Regions from separate parts of the Corynebacterium camporealensis genome, predicted to be linked through region 1. Evidence: predicted binding sites of a transcription regulator. Region 1 holds the regulator's gene; the other holds the start of a gene.
What was found. Region 1 encodes LexA, which represses DNA repair genes until DNA is damaged. Its sites were predicted from a motif close to CGAACANNTGTTCG; they were not measured.
Positions count from the first base shown of each region.

Region 2: UL81_RS09775 (HNH endonuclease signature motif containing protein) is a predicted target of LexA. The motif match lies at 7,401-7,414, and genes of this name have one in related genera.

Region 1 is NZ_CP011311.1:1,459,108-1,468,638, forward strand. Features, by position in the region: gene hrpA (ATP-dependent RNA helicase HrpA) at 1-939, shown strand, start outside; gene nrdR (transcriptional regulator NrdR) at 936-1,394, opposite strand; gene UL81_RS06835 (hypothetical protein) at 1,437-1,823, opposite strand; gene lexA (transcriptional repressor LexA) at 2,035-2,742, shown strand; gene UL81_RS06845 (DeoR/GlpR family DNA-binding transcription regulator) at 3,009-3,794, shown strand; gene ptsP (phosphoenolpyruvate--protein phosphotransferase) at 3,791-5,482, opposite strand; gene UL81_RS06855 (1-phosphofructokinase family hexose kinase) at 5,658-6,620, shown strand; gene UL81_RS06860 (PTS fructose transporter subunit IIABC) at 6,641-8,800, shown strand; gene UL81_RS06865 (HPr family phosphocarrier protein) at 8,855-9,121, shown strand; gene UL81_RS06870 (uracil-xanthine permease family protein) at 9,221-9,531, opposite strand, start outside.
Region 2 is NZ_CP011311.1:2,076,916-2,086,446, forward strand. Features, by position in the region: gene UL81_RS09730 (hypothetical protein) at 1-345, opposite strand, end outside; gene UL81_RS09735 (hypothetical protein) at 254-1,204, opposite strand; gene UL81_RS09740 (alpha/beta hydrolase family esterase) at 1,434-2,264, shown strand; gene rlmB (23S rRNA (guanosine(2251)-2'-O)-methyltransferase RlmB) at 2,268-3,227, opposite strand; gene cysS (cysteine--tRNA ligase) at 3,246-4,661, opposite strand; gene ispF (2-C-methyl-D-erythritol 2,4-cyclodiphosphate synthase) at 4,667-5,155, opposite strand; gene ispD (2-C-methyl-D-erythritol 4-phosphate cytidylyltransferase) at 5,152-5,865, opposite strand; gene UL81_RS09765 (CarD family transcriptional regulator) at 5,837-6,421, opposite strand; gene UL81_RS09770 (hypothetical protein) at 6,685-7,275, shown strand; gene UL81_RS09775 (HNH endonuclease signature motif containing protein) at 7,433-8,908, shown strand; gene radA (DNA repair protein RadA) at 9,098-9,531, shown strand, end outside.

The DNA of each region.
Region 1 (9,531 bases):
GATCGCGACCTTGCCGCTCTTGTCGAGCGCCAAGCAGGACACATCAAGTCCTCGGTCTCGCGTGTGGGCAGCAAGTCTGAAGCACCTGCGGTCAAGGAATGGACCAAGGAGAACCTCGGCACCATCGACGAGGAAGTCACCACGGTCGTCGACGGTCACGAGGTCACCGCCTATCCGGCGCTCGTGGCGACCGAAGAAGGCGTGGAACTGAAGGTTCACCCGACCAAGGCTGCTGCCGAAGCATCCATGATCACCACCACGCTGACGCTGTTGATGAAGGACATCTCCGTCAACGCACAACAGATGGTCAAAGGCCTTCCACTCCAGCAACGCGTGGCGGTGGACTCCTATCCACACGGTGGTGTGCAGGGCCTGGTCAACGACGCACGCATTGCCGCAATCCGCGACCAAATGATGGAAGCAGGCGGGCCGGTGCGTTCCCCCGAAGAGTTCGAAGCACTCAAGAACAAGGTCAAGCCCGCTGTTCCCGGTGCTGTACGCCAAGCAATCGTGGCCATTGCACCAGGACTGGTGGAGTACTCCAACCTCAAGGCGGAGCTTGCCAAGTGGGAAGGCCCAGCTATCGACGATATGAACGCACAACTGGACTTCCTGCTCCCCCGCAATGCGATTACCGTGCACGGTATGGCTCACCTGCGGCATCTCCCCCGTTACCTGCAGGCAATGAGCATCCGTCTCGATGAGATGGCCACCGACCCGGATCGCGACGCTGACCGCCAGGCAGAAGTCGATGAGGCAAAGGCGTATCTGAAAAATCGCCTGCGTGGCCTTCCATCAGGACGAGAAAAGACCCGTCAGGTCAAGGACATCTACTGGATGACTGAAGAACTACGCGTCTCACTGTTCGCACAGCGACTGGGCACCGCGCACGCAGTGTCCCTACGGCGCGTACAAAAGGCAGTAGATAAGCTGCGCTAAAAGTCTTCGCGATCGCGTCGGCGCATAAGGCGAATCTCAGATTCGAAGTCGTCGGCGCTTTCGAAGGACTTATACACAGAAGCAAAGCGCAGGTAGGCAACCTCATCGAGGTCGCGCAGTGGCTCCAGAATAGCTAGGCCAATGTCATTGGCATTGACCTGCGAGGAGCCATGATGGCGAACAGTTTCTTCGACCTGCTGGGCAAGCTTTTTCAGCGAGTCATCGGAGACATCGCGGCCCTGGCAGGCACGGCGGACACCGCGAATGAGTTTGTCGCGGCTGAAAGGTTCCGCCAGGCCGTTGCGTTTGACGACGAGAAGCACGGCCTTTTCCACCGTGGTGAAGCGTCCCTTGCACGATGCGCATTCACGGCGGCGGCGAATCGAGGTGCCTGCATCGACTACGCGCGAATCAATAACGCGTGATTGTTCATTGTGACAAAAGGGGCAATACACGGCGGAGGCTACCTCACAAGCTGACGGAAATAACTGTCAGCTTTAGTGTACGTCGGCAGAAACCACTGCCCCGACGGAGGCACCCGTTGCCGGAACGTCGGCTGGTTCGCTAGCGCCACCCAAACCGGCAGCTACAGTGCCGAAGAATACTGCACCACCAAAAACGGCACCCAGAAGATAGTTACCTATGTTCGAAGAAGTACGACGCTGGTTTACGCGATTAGCCGATTTCTGTACACCTGGTAACTCTGTTCGATTCGAACGGGCCTCACCGATGCGCAGTGTGCGAACACTGGATGCAGGATGCGAGTAACGCGAGGTGTAAGAAGCCCCAGGACGGATATCCCACACGGCTGCAGGAGGAACGACAGATGCCTGCGGAGAACGACGTGCGGAGCGGCGGTTTTGCGGGTCAAGTGCGAGAGTCATTTCTATTTCCTTTCTGAGCCTGCCGTGATGATAAGAAACTTCCCTGACACGGCCGGCCAAGTCATTCGCCAAACTGTTCGAATTAGCTGGTATGTTCGAGTTATAACAGGCGTTCGAAAATTTGTCTAGTCCTAGAACGAAATAGTCGAACATTTGTCCAGAACGTGATAGAAATGTAAGAAAGCACTTGACCCCCGCCTGAGGAGGCACCATGGCTCGCAAACCCGTCAAACCGACCGGCAAGCCCAACGAAGATTCACTCTCCGATCGCCAACGGCGCATTCTGGATGTGATTCGGGATGCCGTGATGCTGCGCGGTTACCCGCCAAGCATCCGTGAGATCGGTGATGCGGCAGGCCTGCAGTCGACCTCCTCGGTGGCGTACCAGCTCAAGCAGTTAGAAGAAAAGGGCTTCCTGCGCCGCGACCCGAACAAGCCACGTGCGGTGGATCTGCGCAATTACAACAATGAGGAAGCTCCGCGAAAGAACTCCCGCAAGCCAGTGGCAACCACTGAGGACACCCCACCGGAGGATTCTGAGGCTGCTTCTTACATTCCGGTCGTTGGTCGCATTGCAGCGGGTTCCCCAATTACTGCAGAAGAAAACATCGACACCTACTTCCCTATGCCGGGCGACATCCTCGGCGGTGGCGAGCTGTACATGCTGCAGGTGGTCGGTGACTCCATGCATGATGCGGGCATCTTCGATGGCGACTGGGTTATTGTGCGCTCCCAGGCCGTTGCTGAGGAAGGCGAATTCGTCGCGGCACTGCTCGATGGCGAAGAGGCTACGGTCAAGGAATTCCACCGCGACTCCTCCGGTGTGTGGCTGCTGCCGCACAATGACGCCTACTCGCCTATCAAGGGCGATGAAGCAGAAATCATGGGCAAGGTCGTCTCTGTCTTCCGCAAGCTTTAATCCTCCCCCTTTATCGGGCACTCCACGGATGTGGGCTGCCTTTTTCTTACCCCTGTACCCCCACCGCCGATTATTGGCGTCTACCTTGGCTTTTGGGGTTACTCCCGCTGCGAAACTTTTTGCTTGATGTTTATTCATGCCCGAAAGCAGTGGTTGTGTGCGGGGTTTCTGGAACAATAGACCCAGAAAGCAAAATAAACCGGGAGTTACTAGTTCGGACATAACAGTTACCGACACCCCCGCCACACGTCCTACAGGAGGGGCCGATGTACGCCGAAGAGCGGCGCCGCCAAATTGCTTCCCTGACCGCAGTGGAAGGCCGCGTTAACGTCACCGAGCTTTCGGAGCGTTTCGAAGTCACAGCTGAAACGATTCGTCGTGACTTGGCGGTCCTAGACCGCGAAGGTGTCGTCCACCGCGTGCACGGCGGTGCGGTCGCATCGCAGACCTTCCAGACTGCAGAGCTAACCTTAGATGCTCGTCAGCGCTCCGCCATTGGTGCCAAGGCTTCCATTGCCCGTGCGGCCATGGACTTTTTGCCCCAGGAATCCGGCAGCATCTTCCTGGATGCCGGTTCCACCATTAACGCGATGGCCGACCTTATCAGTCAGCAGCACAACACCTCGCCGTGCACTATCGTGACCAACTCGCTGCCGGTAGCACTCTCCCTGGCAACTGCTGGACTTCCCGAGGTACAACTGCTCGGCGGTACGGTGCGTGCAATTACCCAGGCTGTCGTCGGTGATACTGCGCTGCGCACCATGGCGCTGCTGCGCGCGGATGTCGCTTTCGTCGGCACCAATGCCTTGACCATTGACCATGGACTGTCGACTGCGGATTCGCAGGAAGCAGCCATCAAGTCGGCGTTTATCACCAATGCCCACAAGGTTGTGGTGTTGTGTGACTCGTCGAAGCTGGGTAATGACTACCTGGTTAGCTTCGCCTCTATTCGCGATATTGACGTTGTGATCACAGATTCCGCAGCCCCTGAGACTTTCGTCGAGGAACTGCGGAAGCATGAAATTGAGGTCATTATCGCCGAAGATGACTAGTCACGGTACTTTTCAATCAGCTCGCGCACTGCTTCGCGGGCTTCGCTCGGACCGCTGGAGGCTAGGGCGACATCGGCAAGCTTTTGGCACTGCTCCAAGGTCAGCTCGCTGACCTGTGCGCCCACGCCAGCCAAGGCAGTCGAGGCTGCGGACAGCGAGTTCACGCCCAGACCGGTGAGCACGCAGGCCAGCATCGGATCGGCGGCGGCCTCACCACAGACGCCCACGGGGACGTTGTTGTCATGGCCCACGACGCAGGTGTGCTGAATCAGGCGCAGCACGGCTGGCTGCCACGGGTCAGTGAGATAGGCCAGCTGCGAGGACAGACGATCGGCGGCCATCGTGTACTGGGTCAGGTCATTGGTACCGATGGAGACAAAGTCCAGGTGCGGCATGATGGTATCGGCCATGAGCGCTGCGGCAGGCACCTCAATCATCGCTCCAGCAACCAGGTTGCGCTCCCGGCACAGGCCCGCGAACCACTGCGCTTCAGCTGCGGTGGCCACCATCGGCGCCATCACCCACGTCGGCGCATTGTCGTCGCGGTTTTCTGCGGCCAGAGCAATCGCGTCTAGCTGACGGGTCAGCAAAGCCTCGTTGTCGCGGGCAACACGCAGGCCACGGACACCAAGTGCCGGGTTTTCTTCATCCGACATGGTGGCATAAGAAATCGGCTTGTCCGAACCTGCATCCAGGGTACGAACGACCACCTTGGATTCGGGATAGGCATTGAAGACCTTGGCATAGATGCGAGCCTGTTCTTCCACGGTCGGTTCTTCGCTGGCGGAGAGGAAGGACAGCTCCGTGCGGTAGAGGCCAATACCCTCAGCCACAGAATCAGAAGCGATACGGGCGGCATTGCCGTCAGCGACGTTGGCGAGCAGCTGTACACGGTGACCATCGGCAGTTTCTGCCGGGCCAGTCCACTGGGCGACCTTTTCGGCACGCTCGCGGTACTCGGCAACCGCCTGCTTGGAGGTTTCCTCGTCGGCACCAATGGTCACGTTGCCAACCGCACCGTCGACATAGAGCACCGTGCCGGCTTCAATATCACGCAGGCTCGCGCCCATCGCCACGATGCACGGAATATCGAGCTGGCGCGCGATAATCGCGGTGTGGCTGGTTGGGCCGCCGAGCTCAGTCACCAATGCCTTAATGTGTGCGGTGTCCAAGGTGGCGGTGTCGGCGGGTGCGAGGTCATCGGCAAGCAATACTGCTTCGCCCTCGACTGCTGGCAGGCCTGGTTCCGGCTCACCGCGCAGCTGCGCAATCACGCGGTCACGGACATCTTTTAAGTCTGTGGTGCGCTCTGCCATGATGCCGCCGGCAGCTTCAAACATGGTGACAAACTTGTCAGTTGCACCAACCACGGCGTACTCCGCAGTCTTGCCAGTACGCACACCCTTGCGCACCGCCTTGTGCCAACCGCGGTCCTTGGCCATACGCGAGGTCGCATCAAGGACCTCAGCGGCCTGACCATCGGCACCATTGGCGCGCTGCTCCAGACGGGATGCGACCAGGTCAGCAGCTTCGACAAAGCGATCGAATTCTGCATCGCGCTGTTCTTCGGGCACGGGCGTCGATGCTCCGGGAAGCTCCGGGCGGGGGCGGACCCACACGGCTTCGGCATACGCAATACCGGCTACCACGCCGGTTCCGGAGATGGTGGTTTCCTCAGCAGAACTCATAGTTTTCGCTTCTTTCATCAACGAGGGATCTCTATCTCAAGATCATCACAAAAGCGTCCAAAATGCAACGAAAACCACAAAAAGTGATTGACAAACCAACACAAACAGACAACAATCAGAAACAAACACAAAGTTTCTGTGTGGAAACGGATTTAGCGAAGGTGACGCCCTGACAATGATTTTGACGTTCACTCCCAACCCCAGCATCGATTCCACAATCGAGCTCAGCGAAGCGGTCCAGCCGGGCAACGTGCACCGCGCCTGCCGGGTGATTCAGCAGCCCGGCGGCAAAGGCGTCAACGTTGCCGCAGCCGTGCATTTGGCTCAACGCCCCACCTTGGCGCTCTTCCCGGCTAATGACAACGACATCTTCTTGCACCTCGTCAAAGAATCCGGCCTTCCTTTCCACAACCTGCCCATGTCAGAAGGCGTGCGCGTCAACACCACCGTCACTGACCCCGAGGGTGTCACGACCAAGCTCAACGGCCCGGGCCCACAACTGAAGCCTGAGCTCGCCGATGAGCTCAAGCGCACCTTAGTCAACAAAGCCCACGATGCCTCCTGGGTCGTCCTTGCCGGTTCCCTACCAGGTGGGGTGTCCGAATCCTGGTACTCCGACCTCATCGCCGCCCTGCGTGCGGAGGTCCCCGACGTTCGCATCGCACTCGATACTTCCGATGGTCCGATGCGCGCTGTGGCCAATGAACTGCATCGAGCTGCTCCCGATGTCATTAAGCCCAACGGCATGGAACTTGGCCAGCTTGCCGGTGTCGACGGCCTCGCCTTAGAGCACGCCGCCGCTACCGGCGATTATGAACCGGTTATTTCCGCCGCACGCCTCGTCGTCGCCCGCGGTATTCCGGAAGTACTCGTCACCTTAGGCGCTGCCGGCGCGGTATTGGTGACCGCCGACAACGCCTGGATCGCCACCCCACCTCCTAGTGAGGTGCGCTCGACTGTTGGTGCCGGCGATGCCGCTTTAGCTGGCTATATACTGGCGCGTAGCAGCAACGAAGACTACCCAGCCGCACTGGCGCGCTCGGTGGCCTACGGCACCGCCGCCACCGCCTTGCCTGGAACCCAATTCCCCTCCCCCGACGGCCTGGATATTGCAGGAACCGTCGTTACACCTGAATAAGGCCAAAGGACTTTGTGCCCATGTCTTCCCCGATTATCACCACCGACCTGGTGGCCTTGGACGCTGACTTTGGCAGCAGCGTCGACACTGTTATCACCGAACTTGCCACGCTGGTTCACAACACCGGTCGCGCCAGCGACATCGACGGTCTTGCCCAACCTGCCATCGAACGCGAAAACAAGGCTGGCACTGGCGTACCCGGCAAAGTTGCCATCCCGCACTGCCGTTCGGAAGCCGTCAGCGAACCCACCCTCGCTTTTGCCCGCCTGGCCAAGCCAGTCGATTTCTCTGGCCCTGACGGCGATGCCGAACTCGTCTTCCTCATCGCCGCCCCTGCCGATGGCGGCAAAGCCCACCTGCGCATCCTGTCCAAGCTTGCCCGCGCACTTGTTCGCGACGACTTCCTCAACACCCTGCGCGAAGCAACCACTGCCGACGAAATCGTCACCGCAGTCATGGAGGTCATCAACGCAGAAAAGCCACGCAAGAAGAAGCCGGCCGATAAATCGACCACGACCTCAGCAGGTACCGCAACCGCGGCAGCAGGAACCGCAGCGGCGGCATCGCAAAGCAGCGCATCCACCAGTGATGCCGACACTGACCCGAAGGCAGCGACTGAACAGCAGTCTTCGGGCAAGCGCACCCGCATCGTGGCAGTCACGGCCTGCCCGACGGGTATTGCGCATACCTACATGGCCGCAGATGCGCTAACGCAGACTGCTGACAAACGCGATGACATCGAGTTGTTAGTCGAAACCCAAGGCTCGTCGAATAACGAACCTCTGGCTGACGCTGATATCGATGCTGCTGATGCGGTCATCTTTGCCACGGATGTTGGCGTGCGCGATAAGGAGCGTTTCGCCGGCAAGCCGGTCATTGAATCTGGTGTGAAACGCGCAATCAATGAGCCGTCCGTCATGCTGGATGAAGCAGTTGCTGCAGCGAATAACCCGAATGCCCGCAAGGTTTCCGGCACGAAGTCCAACTCGACTCCGTCTGCTTCAGCGGATGCTGAAGCAGACGCTGGCCTGGGCTGGGGCAAGCGCATCCAGCAGGCAGTGATGACTGGCGTCTCTTACATGGTGCCATTCGTCGCTGCTGGTGGTTTGCTGCTGGCTTTGGGCTTCCTGTTTGGTGGCGCCGACATGGCCAATGGTTGGCAGGCCATTACGACGAATTACTCGTTGACCAACCTGCCGGGCCATGAGGTCGATGTTGATGGCACAATGATGAGCTTTGAACGCGCCGGATTCATGTTGTACTTCGGTGCGGTGCTCTTTGCCATTGGCCAAGCAGCGATGAGCTTTATCGTCGCGGCACTCTCCGGCTTTATTGCCTTTGCTCTGGCCGGCCGTCCGGGTATTGCACCGGGCTTTGTCGGTGGCGCGATTGCTGTGACTTTGGATGCTGGCTTCATCGGTGGTCTGGTCACCGGTTTGCTGGCTGGTCTGGTCGCGATGTGGATTGGTCAGTGGAAGGTCCCGCGCTGGCTGGGCTCACTGATGCCAGTCGTTATTATTCCGCTGCTAGCCTCGCTGGTCGTGGGCTTGGCGATGTACCTGCTGCTCGGCGCCCCACTGGCTGCCATCATGGAAGGCCTGCAGAACTGGCTGTCGTCGATGTCTGGTTCTTCTGCCGTACTGCTGGGCATCATTTTGGGCCTGATGATGTGCTTCGACCTCGGCGGCCCAGTCAACAAAGCGGCGTACTTGTTCGCGACTGCGGGTCTGTCCACGGGCGACCAGGCGTCGATGGAAATCATGGCTGCCGTCATGGCCGCCGGTATGGTTCCACCAATTGCGTTGTCGCTGGCGACCTTCCTGCGCAAGAGCCTGTTTACTCCGGCTGAGCAAGAAAACGGCAAGTCCGCGTGGCTGCTGGGTCTGTCGTTTGTCTCCGAAGGTGCTATCCCGTTTGCTGCTGCTGACCCATTCCGCGTCATCCCATCGATGATGGCTGGTGGTGCTGTCACCGGTGCCATCTCGATGGCTCTCAGTGTCGGTTCGCATGCCCCGCATGGTGGTATCTTCGTGCTCTTCGCTATTTCCCCGGCATGGGGCTACCTGCTGGCTATCGCTGCAGGTGTTGCAGTCTCTGCCGTCACGGTGATTGCTGTGAAGCAGTTCTGGCCAAACCGCGCTATTGAAGAGGCCGCAGGTCAGCGCAACGTAGCGGCATGATCTAATTACTCGTACACTCGTAAGTGCTAACGCACATCATGAAAGGAAATTATCATGGCTTCCAAAACCGTTAAGGTCGGCTCCTCGGTAGGCCTGCACGCACGTCCTGCTTCCATCATCGCCGATGCTGCCAGCGAATTCGACGAGGACATCTTCCTGAACCTGGCTGGCGAGGAAGAAGATGAGGAAACTGATGCAGCTTCCTCCCTGATGATTATGGCTCTGGGCGCAGAGCAGGGCGACGAGGTTGTCGTCACTTCCGAGAACGAAGAGGCAGTAGAAAAGATTGCCTCCCTGATTGAGCAGGACCTCGACTCTTAGTCTTTCGACTTCGAGGCATAGTTCTTACCTCACGGCTCGCGTGCGAACCGCCTCTCCCCGATTGAACTCACTATGGTTCAGCCGGGGAGATTTTTATGCCTACTTGGCCAGCGGCTGGCCTTCGCCAACATTGTGGTAGAGCCACTTCAGGGCTGGGTAGGCCAGGATGATGCCGACCGAGCCCCAGGCAATGCCTTCCAGCTCGACGCCGAAGACGCTTAAGGTCAGGTTGCCGATACCGGCGACCAGAGCGACGGCAGCGGTGGTCAGGTTGACCGGGTTGTTGAAGTTGACCTTGTTATCAATCCAGATGCGCACGCCCAGCATGCCGATAAGCCCGTAGAGCACCAGGCAGGCACCTCCCAGTACGCCGGTTGGGATGGTGAAGATCAGTGCGCCGAACTTCGGGA
Region 2 (9,531 bases), 620 kb from region 1:
AACGCCTGCCTGTCGAGCTACCTCCTGGCTCACTAACAGCACCGGTGCACCTAAATCACTCGGCCAGGTCAACCAATCATTCTTCACCAATAGAAGTTTTCCCTGGGCATCAAGCGTGCACAGCTTCTGATCGGTAGCTACTGAAAGTCCGTCGGTTCCCACCGCAACTCCGGCCTCGTAGGTGTCGCTATGCCGCTCCCACGTTTCATTGAATTCAGCGCGTGCAGCCTTTTCCGCACCGAAGCCTGCCGCACTAACAAGCAGTGCTAGCACCAGGCTGATCGTTGCGCAGCGCAACAGAAAAACACCCACAAAGGTCCCGCGTGGAGCAAACTTTCCTTTCACCTGCCCCCACAATGTCGCCCCGCATCAGAAATGCGTAGCCAATGACGTATCCACAAGCCAAGACAGCTAACCCAAGCACACTGAGCACAACAGTGATGAACAAGTAATAAGGCAGGAATGCCCAACCATTGTAGAAGTACAAACCGACAAGCACAGCCGCCAGAACTAATGCCCCAGGCAAGGCATACGTGCGCGCCAATTCCCGGAGATCCAGTCGGGCTGAATCTCCCAATGTCAGCCCCTGCAGCCTATGTACACCGAACATCTGTGATTGATTCAGCACATAAGCAATGCCCAAAATCAGACAAGTGACTAAGAGTAAAACCAGGGTCTTCACCACTGGCATCCCGGCGAAGAACTCTAATGGCGAAGCTACGAGTACTTGGCCGTCGAGCCCACGGCTTTGTGCCCATTCCAAAAAGCGTTCACCACTATCTCTCCTGCCACTCAAGTAGTAGTAACCTCGCGGATCCAAGCTATCGAGGTCCGACAAGGGCGAGATTTCTACGGCTCGACCACGGCTGAAAGAAGGAAGCTGTTCTGTGTGCTCTGGAGCTTTTTCTCCCGCAGCGTAAAGCACCACCGCATCACGGGCGGTAAATGAACCGGCTTGAAACTTGGAGATAGTAATCCCGCTGTTGTCAGTGAATTCTTCGAGCTCTCGATAAAATTCCTCGGGTTCAATGTACTGGTCAGCCGAGTCAAGAATGACTGCGCTATCGCCAATGAAAAGGTCACCCTCTTCCAGAGCTTTGAGGGTCACGAAACTGATGAATGGGCAGAGCACAAGAATGAGACAGGCACCCAATCCGAGCAGGCTCAAGGGTGTTCTCTGCTTCCGAAGTTTTAGCATCGCCACGAAGTACAGCTCCCTGCCTGCACCACGAACATTACGGACTCCTTGTTAGACACATTCCGGACTTCTTCCAATCCTTGCTGTGTATAAAGATAAATGAGCCGCCATGGTCGCGCCATAATTGTTCAATACTTATTTTTTAAAGTAATTGAACAACCCTATAAGAATGTGCTTTCTGAGGGCTGATGAAGGCTGTGGCCCCACGTGGGGGTCTGGCGCTTAGACTGTTGCCATGACTTACACGCTGCATCGTCGGAGCCTCGAATTGCAGGGGCAGACTCGTAAGTATTTGGTTGTGGAGCCGGAGTCATTGCCGTCGCGGCCGGATGTGCTCTTTTTCTTCCATGGGTCGTTGCAGTCGGGGAATGTGCTGCGGCGTTTTACTAATAACACTTTTGATGCTTTGGCGGAGCGTACCGGCACGATTGTCGTCTACCCGAATGGTGTGGACCACCACTTCAATGATTGCCGGGGCACGTTGCTGACGAAGACGCGTGAGTTGGGCATTGATGATGTGGCTTTTACCCGCGAGATGTTAACGCGCTTGAAGGATGAGTACGGCGTGGGGCGTACTTTCGCGTGCGGTTATTCCAACGGTGGGCAGATGGTGCTGCGCTTGCTTATCGATGCCCCAGGGCTCCTCAACGGCGCCTGCATTTTTGCCTCAACCTTTGGTGCGGGCTCGAATCATGCGCCAAGCAATCCGGATTCGGCGTATGAGCCCACGCCGGTGCTGCTCATGCATGGCACGGCGGATCCGTTGGCACCCTATGAGGGCGGTGTCGCAGGAGTTGATGCCAGCCAGACCCGCGGTGAGGTGCTTTCCGCGCCGGAGACTGCGGCGCGGTTGGCTAAGTGGAATGGTGCTGAAGGGCCTGTTGAGGAGCGGGTGTATGCGGACATCGTTAAGCAGTGCTGGACTGGGGATTTCTCGGTGGAATTGTGGACCATGGAGGGCATTGGCCACGTGATTCCGTCGGGGAATGAGCTGGATGCCCGTTTAGGCAAGAACACCACGTCCTTCCAGGCGGCGGACGTGGTGGAGCGTTTCTTTGGGCTGTAGCTTCTAGCTTTCCTGGCTGTTGGCAACTCGGCGCTGGCGGGCGAACTCAGAGAGCACCGCGCCCGCGGCGACGGAGGCATTGAGGGATTCGACCTGGCCAGCCATCGGGATGGACATGATGACGTCGCAGTTTTCACGCACGAGGCGGGAGATGCCCTTGCCCTCAGAACCGATGACGATGACGACCGGATCCTTGCCGCCGTCGTAGGTATCCAGGGTGTGCTCACCGCCGGCATCGAGGCCAACGACCTGGTAGCCGTTCTTCTGGAATTCCTGCACGGTGCGGGTCAGGTTGGTCGCGCGGGCGACCGGCAAGCGTGCGGCGGTGCCGGCGGAGGTGCGCCAGGCAACGGCGGTAACTGAGGCGGAACGGCGCTCCGGAATGATGACGCCGTGGCCACCGAATGCGGCAACCGAACGGATGACGGCGCCGAGGTTACGCGGGTCAGTGATGTTGTCCAGGATGGCGAACATGCCCGGCTCGCCGGATTCCTTGGCGCGCGCGATGAGATCTTGGACCTCGGCGTACTTGTAGGGCGGAATCTGCAGGCCAATGCCCTGGTGCATGCCGTTGCCGGTCATCTGATCCATCTCGTGACGTGGGACCTCGAGAATGGGCAGGTTGCGGGTATTGGCCATGGTGACGGCCTCGGACAGGCGGGCATCGTGACGCGTGCCCTGCACGATGTATAGCGAGGTCGCCGGGACCTTGGCGTGCATGCACTCCACGACCGGGTTGCGGCCAACGACCATCTCCGCGGTTTCCTTCTGGTGGCGACCAGAGTTGCGGCGCTCACGCTGCAGCTTTGCCTTGTGCTTGGCGTGGTACACGCGGTCTTCGGCCTTCGGGGTCGGGCCCTTGCCGGCGAGTCCGCGACGACGCTGGCCGCCGGTTCCCTTGGTCATGCCCTTTTTGTTGCTCTTGCGCCCCTGGGCGCCGCCGCGGCCGTGGGTACGTGCCATTAGTGTGGTCCTTTCGGTTTAGGCCAACGACCAGGTCGGGCCTTCGGGGGTGTCAGTAATCGTGATTCCGGCGGCGCTGAGGCGATCCCGGACTGCATCGGCTGTCGCATAGTCCTTGTCCGCGCGGGCTTGGGCACGGCGCTCCAATTCGGCCTGGACCAATACGTCCAGTGCCGCATCCGCAGTGCTTTCCGATGCCCCATCTTTCCACCGCTCATCCAACGGATCAAAGCCCAGCACGGCAGCCATCGCACGAACCTGCTCGGCCAGGCGCTGCGCTTCCTCATTGTTGCCTTGCGCGAGAGCCTTGTTGCCGGCGCGCACGGTGGTATGCAGCGCGGCTAGCGCCTTCGGCACTGCGATGTCGTCGTTCATGGCGGCCTCGAAGTTGTCGGTCCAGGTACCGAGGGCGACATCGTCAAATTTGCCCAGGAAGTCCTCAATGCGGCGGTAGCCTGCAGCTGCCTCGGTCAGCGCGGACTCGGAGTACTCCAGAACGGAGCGGTAGTGGGCGTTGCCCAAGTAGTAGCGCAGCTCGACCGGGCGGACCAGCTCCAGCATCTTCGGAACGGAAAGAACGTTGCCCAAAGACTTGGACATCTTCTCCCCTGCCATGGTCACCCAGTGGTTGTGCATCCAGTAGTTGGCGAACTTATCGCCGGCCGCATGGGACTGCGCAATCTCGTTCTCGTGGTGCGGGAACTGCAGGTCCAGGCCACCGCAGTGGATGTCGAAGTTGGAGCCTAAGTAGTAGGTGGACATCGCGGAGCACTCCAGGTGCCAACCCGGGCGTCCCTTGCCCCACGGGGTAGGCCAGGCAGGTTCGCCCGGTTTGGCGCCCTTCCACAGGGCGAAGTCCTGCGGGCCGCGCTTGCCCTGCGAATCCTGTGGGTCCTCGCCTTGTTCCATGTCCTCGACGCGGTTGCCGGACAGGGATCCGTAGTCGGAGCCTTCGGCGGCGTTCCAGGCAGCGACGTCAAAGTAGACCGAGCCTGCGCCTTCAACGCCGGTGTCTTCCTCGACGGCGTAGGCGAAGCCAGCATCGATAAGCCGCTGCATGTAGTCGACCATCTGGGTGACAAAGCCGGTGGCACGCGGCTCTACCGACGGCGGCAGCACGCCCAAGGTGTCATAGGCCTTGGTGAACTCGCGCTCATAGGTCGACACCCACTCCCACCAGGGGCGATTATTCTCCGCCGCCTTGGTCAGGATCTTGTCGTCGATGTCGGTGACGTTGCGCACCAGTACGACGTCGTAGCCCTGCGCGAGCAGCCAGCGGCGCACGATATCGAAGGCCACGCCGGAGCGCAGGTGCCCAATGTGCGGCTGCGCCTGCGGGGTCGCACCACACAGGTAAATAGAGACATGTCCGGGGCGAATCGGCTCGAAATCGCGCTGGGTACGAGTTGCGGTGTCAAAAATACGAAGAGTCACACTCGTCAGTCTAACGAATCAGACTCTTTCCACACGCACGCCGTCGCTACTGCGGCACGGCCTTCGGAGCGGCCGGTGAAGCCGAGCTTGTCGGTGGTGGTGGCAGAAATAGATACGGGGGCGCCGAGAATCTCGCTGAGGGTGGCTTCGGCTTCCTTACGGCGCGGGCCCATCTTCGGGCTTTGGCCGATGAGCTGGGCGGCGGCGTTGCCGATGACGAAGCCTTCGGATTCCAGCAGTTCGCGGCACTCGCGCAGCAGGCGGGCACCGGAGACGTTGTCGTATTCTTTCCTGCCCACGCCGACGAAAGATCCCAGGTCGCCAAGGTTGGAGGCGGAGAGGAGGGCATCGACAAGCGCGTGCGAAACGACGTCACCGTCGGAGTGGCCTTCGCAGCCGGCGGCGTCCTCGAAGAGGAGGCCTGCCATCCAGCAGGGTTTGCCTTCTTCAATCTGGTGGGCGTCGGTCGCGATTCCTACGCGCGGGATAATCATGCTTCCTCCAGGAGTGCTTGAGCCAAGGTCAGGTCGATGGGCGTGGTGATTTTAAACGCCCGGGTATCGCCTTTGACGGTGCGGACGGGCTCGCCGAACCATTCCATCAGGCTGGCATCATCGGTGGCCACAAAGCCTTGGGGTGCGCTGAAATAAGCTTGGTTTGCAGCGCGGAGCTTTGCGATGTCAAAAGCCTGCGGCGTCTGCACCGCCTGCAACCTTGCACGGTCCGGGGTGCTTTCGATCTGGTCGCCGTTGACGATCTTGATGGTGTCGGTGACCGGAAGGGTCGGTACGGCAGCTGGGCAGTCCGGGGTAATTGCGTGGGCGACGCGGGCAATCATTTCCGGTGGGGTGAGCGCGCGGGCGGCGTCGTGGATGAGGACGGTGGCATCGTCTTCCGGGATTGCTTGCAGGCCCGCCCAGACGGAATCGGCACGTTCGCCGCCACCGTGGACGAAGGTGGGGGGCATGGGGGCATCGTTAAGCACTGCTCGGGCGTGTTCTTCCATGGCCGGGCTGACCAGGACCAGGATGCGGTCGATGGCCCCGGAGGCATGAAGGGCGCGCACGGAACGCTCCAGCAGGGTCTGGCCGGCCAGCTCCACGTAGGCTTTGGGCAGGTTGGCACCCAAACGAGTGCCCTGGCCGGCAGCTGCGACCAGGGCGATAACAGGGCGGCTAGTCTTCGTCGTCGAAGGAGAGGTCATTGAGGTCAACGTCGTCGTCCACGTCGGTGGTTACGGCCTTATCGTCCACCAGGCCTGCGGCGCGGTGGCGCTCGATGGTGGCGTCGATTTCCTCCATCATGGTGTCGGCCTTCTTTTCATCGACAGGCTTGGCCAGGGCGAGCTCGCCGACCAGAATCTGGCGGGCCTTCGCCAGCATGCGCTTCTCACCTGCGGAAAGGCCACGGTCCTGGTCGCGGCGCCAGAGATCACGGACGACCTCGGCGACCTTATTAATGTCACCGGAAGCCAGGCGCTCCTGGTTAGCCTTGTAGCGGCGGGACCAGTTGCCGGCCTCTTCAACGTCGACCTCGCGCAAGACGGAGAAGACCTTTTCCAGGCCTTCCTTGCCTACGACGTCGCGGACGCCGACGGACTCGGCATTTTCGGAAGGCACGCGCACGACCAGATCCGACTGGTTGATGTGGAGAACGAGGTACTCCAGCGTTTCGCCACCCATCTCACGCTGTTCAATATCCTCGATGACTGCGGCACCGTGGTGCGGGTACACAACAACTTCGCCGACCTTGAATTCCATTGCCACTCCTTGGAGCCCTACTTGCCTTCATGAACTGTTGATGCCCTGTGCTTCGATGCCCTGTACGGGGTGCTGCTGAGCATATATACAGGCAGTCGATTCTATCACGGGGTGCCGTCAAGCAGCGGCGCGGGGGCGACTACCCCCGTATTACCCCACCTGCAACCCGTGGCATTGTTCATAAACTGTGTAAACGGAAGTGAAAGGGACTAGGCTGTTACGTTGATAAGCCCTGAGATTCTAATCGATGGAGGACACCAAAAGTGCAGTCCCTGAAGTCCGCCGCCCGCCGCGGTGTCGTCATGTCCGTAACCGCCCTCTCCGCGCTGGCGCTGGCTTCCTGCTCGGCAGGCCAGGTTACCCAGACCTCGGAGAAGGTTATCGCAGTTGACGGCACCAACGCCGAAACCGAAGATGGCCTCGTTGCAGTTCGCGACGTCACCATTCTGCTCGACACGAACACCGCGGAAGCAGCGTTGAAGTTTACCGCTGTCAACCAGGGCTACGAGACCGGCGCTGTGACCCTGGAATCCATCAGCGTGGATGGCCAGGAAGTACAGATGGATGCTACCGAGCCGATGGAGCAGGGCCAGTCCATTCAGGGCGATTCCGCTGAGGCGCTTGAAGCTTTGCCGCAGACCGAGGGTGCTGAGGTCCAGTACGTAGAGACCTCCCTGGAGAACGAGGACTTCGGTTACGCCGGCAACCGCAACGTGACCTTCGAGTTCTCCAACGGCACCCTGGAGATTCCGGCTACCATCTCCGCTCCGGACCTGACCGCTGGCGAGTACAACCGCGACGCTGACAGCATCGAGGGCTACACCACCGAAGAGCCTTCGGCGGACGAGCACTAATTCTTCTTTAGGAGCCTCTGGCACAACCTATTTGGTTGGGTTGTGCTGGGGCTTTTCTTTTTAAAGTGTGGTTCGAAAGTTTTTTCGATTTTGGGGTTGACGAGGGTCGTGGGGTGGTTTATAGTCGAACATGTAAGCGAAAGAAGGGAGGGTGCTCATGAAGTCTCAGCAAGTTGCTGCGCTCGTGGATCAGTTGTGTTCTGGTCTTGAGGAGCTGGCGGACATCATGCAGGATCCTTCCTCTGTTTCTTTTGGTGAGGTGCGCAAGAGCTTTGAAGCTCTGGAGAAGACCGGTGGGCATCGCAGTACTATCGATGCCTCTTTTGCGTATTTGGCACAGGAGTCCGATGCAGGGCGCATTGTGCACAGTTCTCGTGCGGCGGACTACTTGGTGCGGCGTTTGGGTTTGTCACGCAAGGCTGCCTATGACCGTCTTGAGTTGGGTAATCAACTTTTTGCGCCGGTAGCTAAACCAGCTGAGGAGGAGCCGGTTGATGCTGCTTCTGCTGATGAAACTTTGAGTGAAGAGGAAGCTAAGGCTGCCGCAGAAAAGCGCGAGAAGGCCGAGCGCGCACGCAAGGAAGCAGAAAAGCAGGAAGAGCTGCGCCGCAAGATGGCGAAGGAGCGCCAGAACGAGCTCATCCACGCCATCATTCGTCGCGAGTTGGAGGACCTGAATAAGGACACCGATCCGACCCGCAGTGAACTTTACTCTGAGGCGCTGGAGCGGGCGAAGTTTATGAACCCGGATCGTCTTCGCTCTTGGCTGCGCGAGCGCGTTCGTCGCGTGAATGCGAAGGCCCGCAATCATGACCCGCACGCTGCGACGCGTCGTCGTAAGTTCAAGGCTTCCCGTCCGGATACCGATGGCGGCGTGCACATCTCCGGCTACATCGACGCAGCTACTGCTGCCCTGCTGGAGCAGGCCTTCTCCCCTGCTGCACGCCCGGGTGGTCCGGAGCTCGCACCGGAGGACGATAAGCGTACGATGGACCAGCGCATGGCTGACCAGTTGGCGCACATCCTGCACCAGTATTTGGGCCAGAAGGAAGAGTCCGGTGCGGGTCTGGGTTCCATCCTGATTACGGCGACTCTCGATGACTTGGAGGATATGACCGCCGAGTCTCGCTTCCTGACCTCGACTGGTCAGCTGCTCTCGCCGATGGACATCCTGCGCCTGGGTATCGCGGATAACGATTACTTCTGCTGCCTCGACCCGGAGTCCTTCCAACCGCTGTTGTTGGGTAAGACCAAGCGCGGAGCGAGCCTCATGCAGAAGATTGCGTTGCTGGCTTCAGAGTCGGTGTGCACCCATCCGGGTTGCGATGCCGCCTGGCACCGCTGCGATGTCCACCACCTGCAAGCGTGGGCTTTCGGTGGACCGACGGACCTGCGGAATCTGACGTTGCTGTGTAGGAGACACCACACGGATAACAACGATTATCGCGACTTCCGAAACAACATGGGACATGCGGAAAGAGACCCCAGAACCGGCAGAGTTGGGTTCAAAGCTCCTGGTCAGGACATAGAGTTCAATGACTCGCCGAAGGCCCAGCACAGTCCCGCTGCGAAATTGAGATTGAAAAAGCGGCGACGAGAGTGCAGTTGCCAGGAAGAAGCTGCGGCGGCCTAAGAGGTTGCGTGGGCTTAGCGCCTTAGATTGATTGTCCTTGTAAGTTTGAGCCGGTTTCCAGGGAAGCAGAGTGGGTTTCTGCTGCCTTGGGGTCGGCTGCTTGTGCTGTTTTGCTGGTGATGCTGCTTTGAATCGGTTACCGGTTTTGCTCAGGCATCGCATGTCCGGGGCATGGTTTAGGGTTTAGTCATGGCCAAAAAGCAACGCCCCATCCATACCTGTTCCGAGTGCGGCTTCGTCTCCCCGAAGTGGCTTGGCCGCTGCCCCGAATGTGGATCCTGGGGCACCCTCCAGGAGTCCCAGCCGGTGGCGAAGTCCTCCGGTAGTGCCGCTGCCGCAGCGACGACTGGGCAGATGACCAAGGGACTCACCCCGACAAGTCCGGCGACGCCGATTACGAAGATTGGGGCATCGGCAACTAAGACGCTGAATACCGGCATTGGGGAGCTCGACCGGGTGCTGGGCAAGGGCATCGTGCCGGGTTCGGTGGTGCTGATGGCTGGCGAGCCGGGCGTCGGTAAGTCGACGCTGCTGCTGGAGGTTGCCTCGCGGTGGGCATCGCTAGATAGGAAGGCTCTGTATGTGACCGCCGAGGAGTCCGCCGGGCAGGTCCGCGCGCGTGC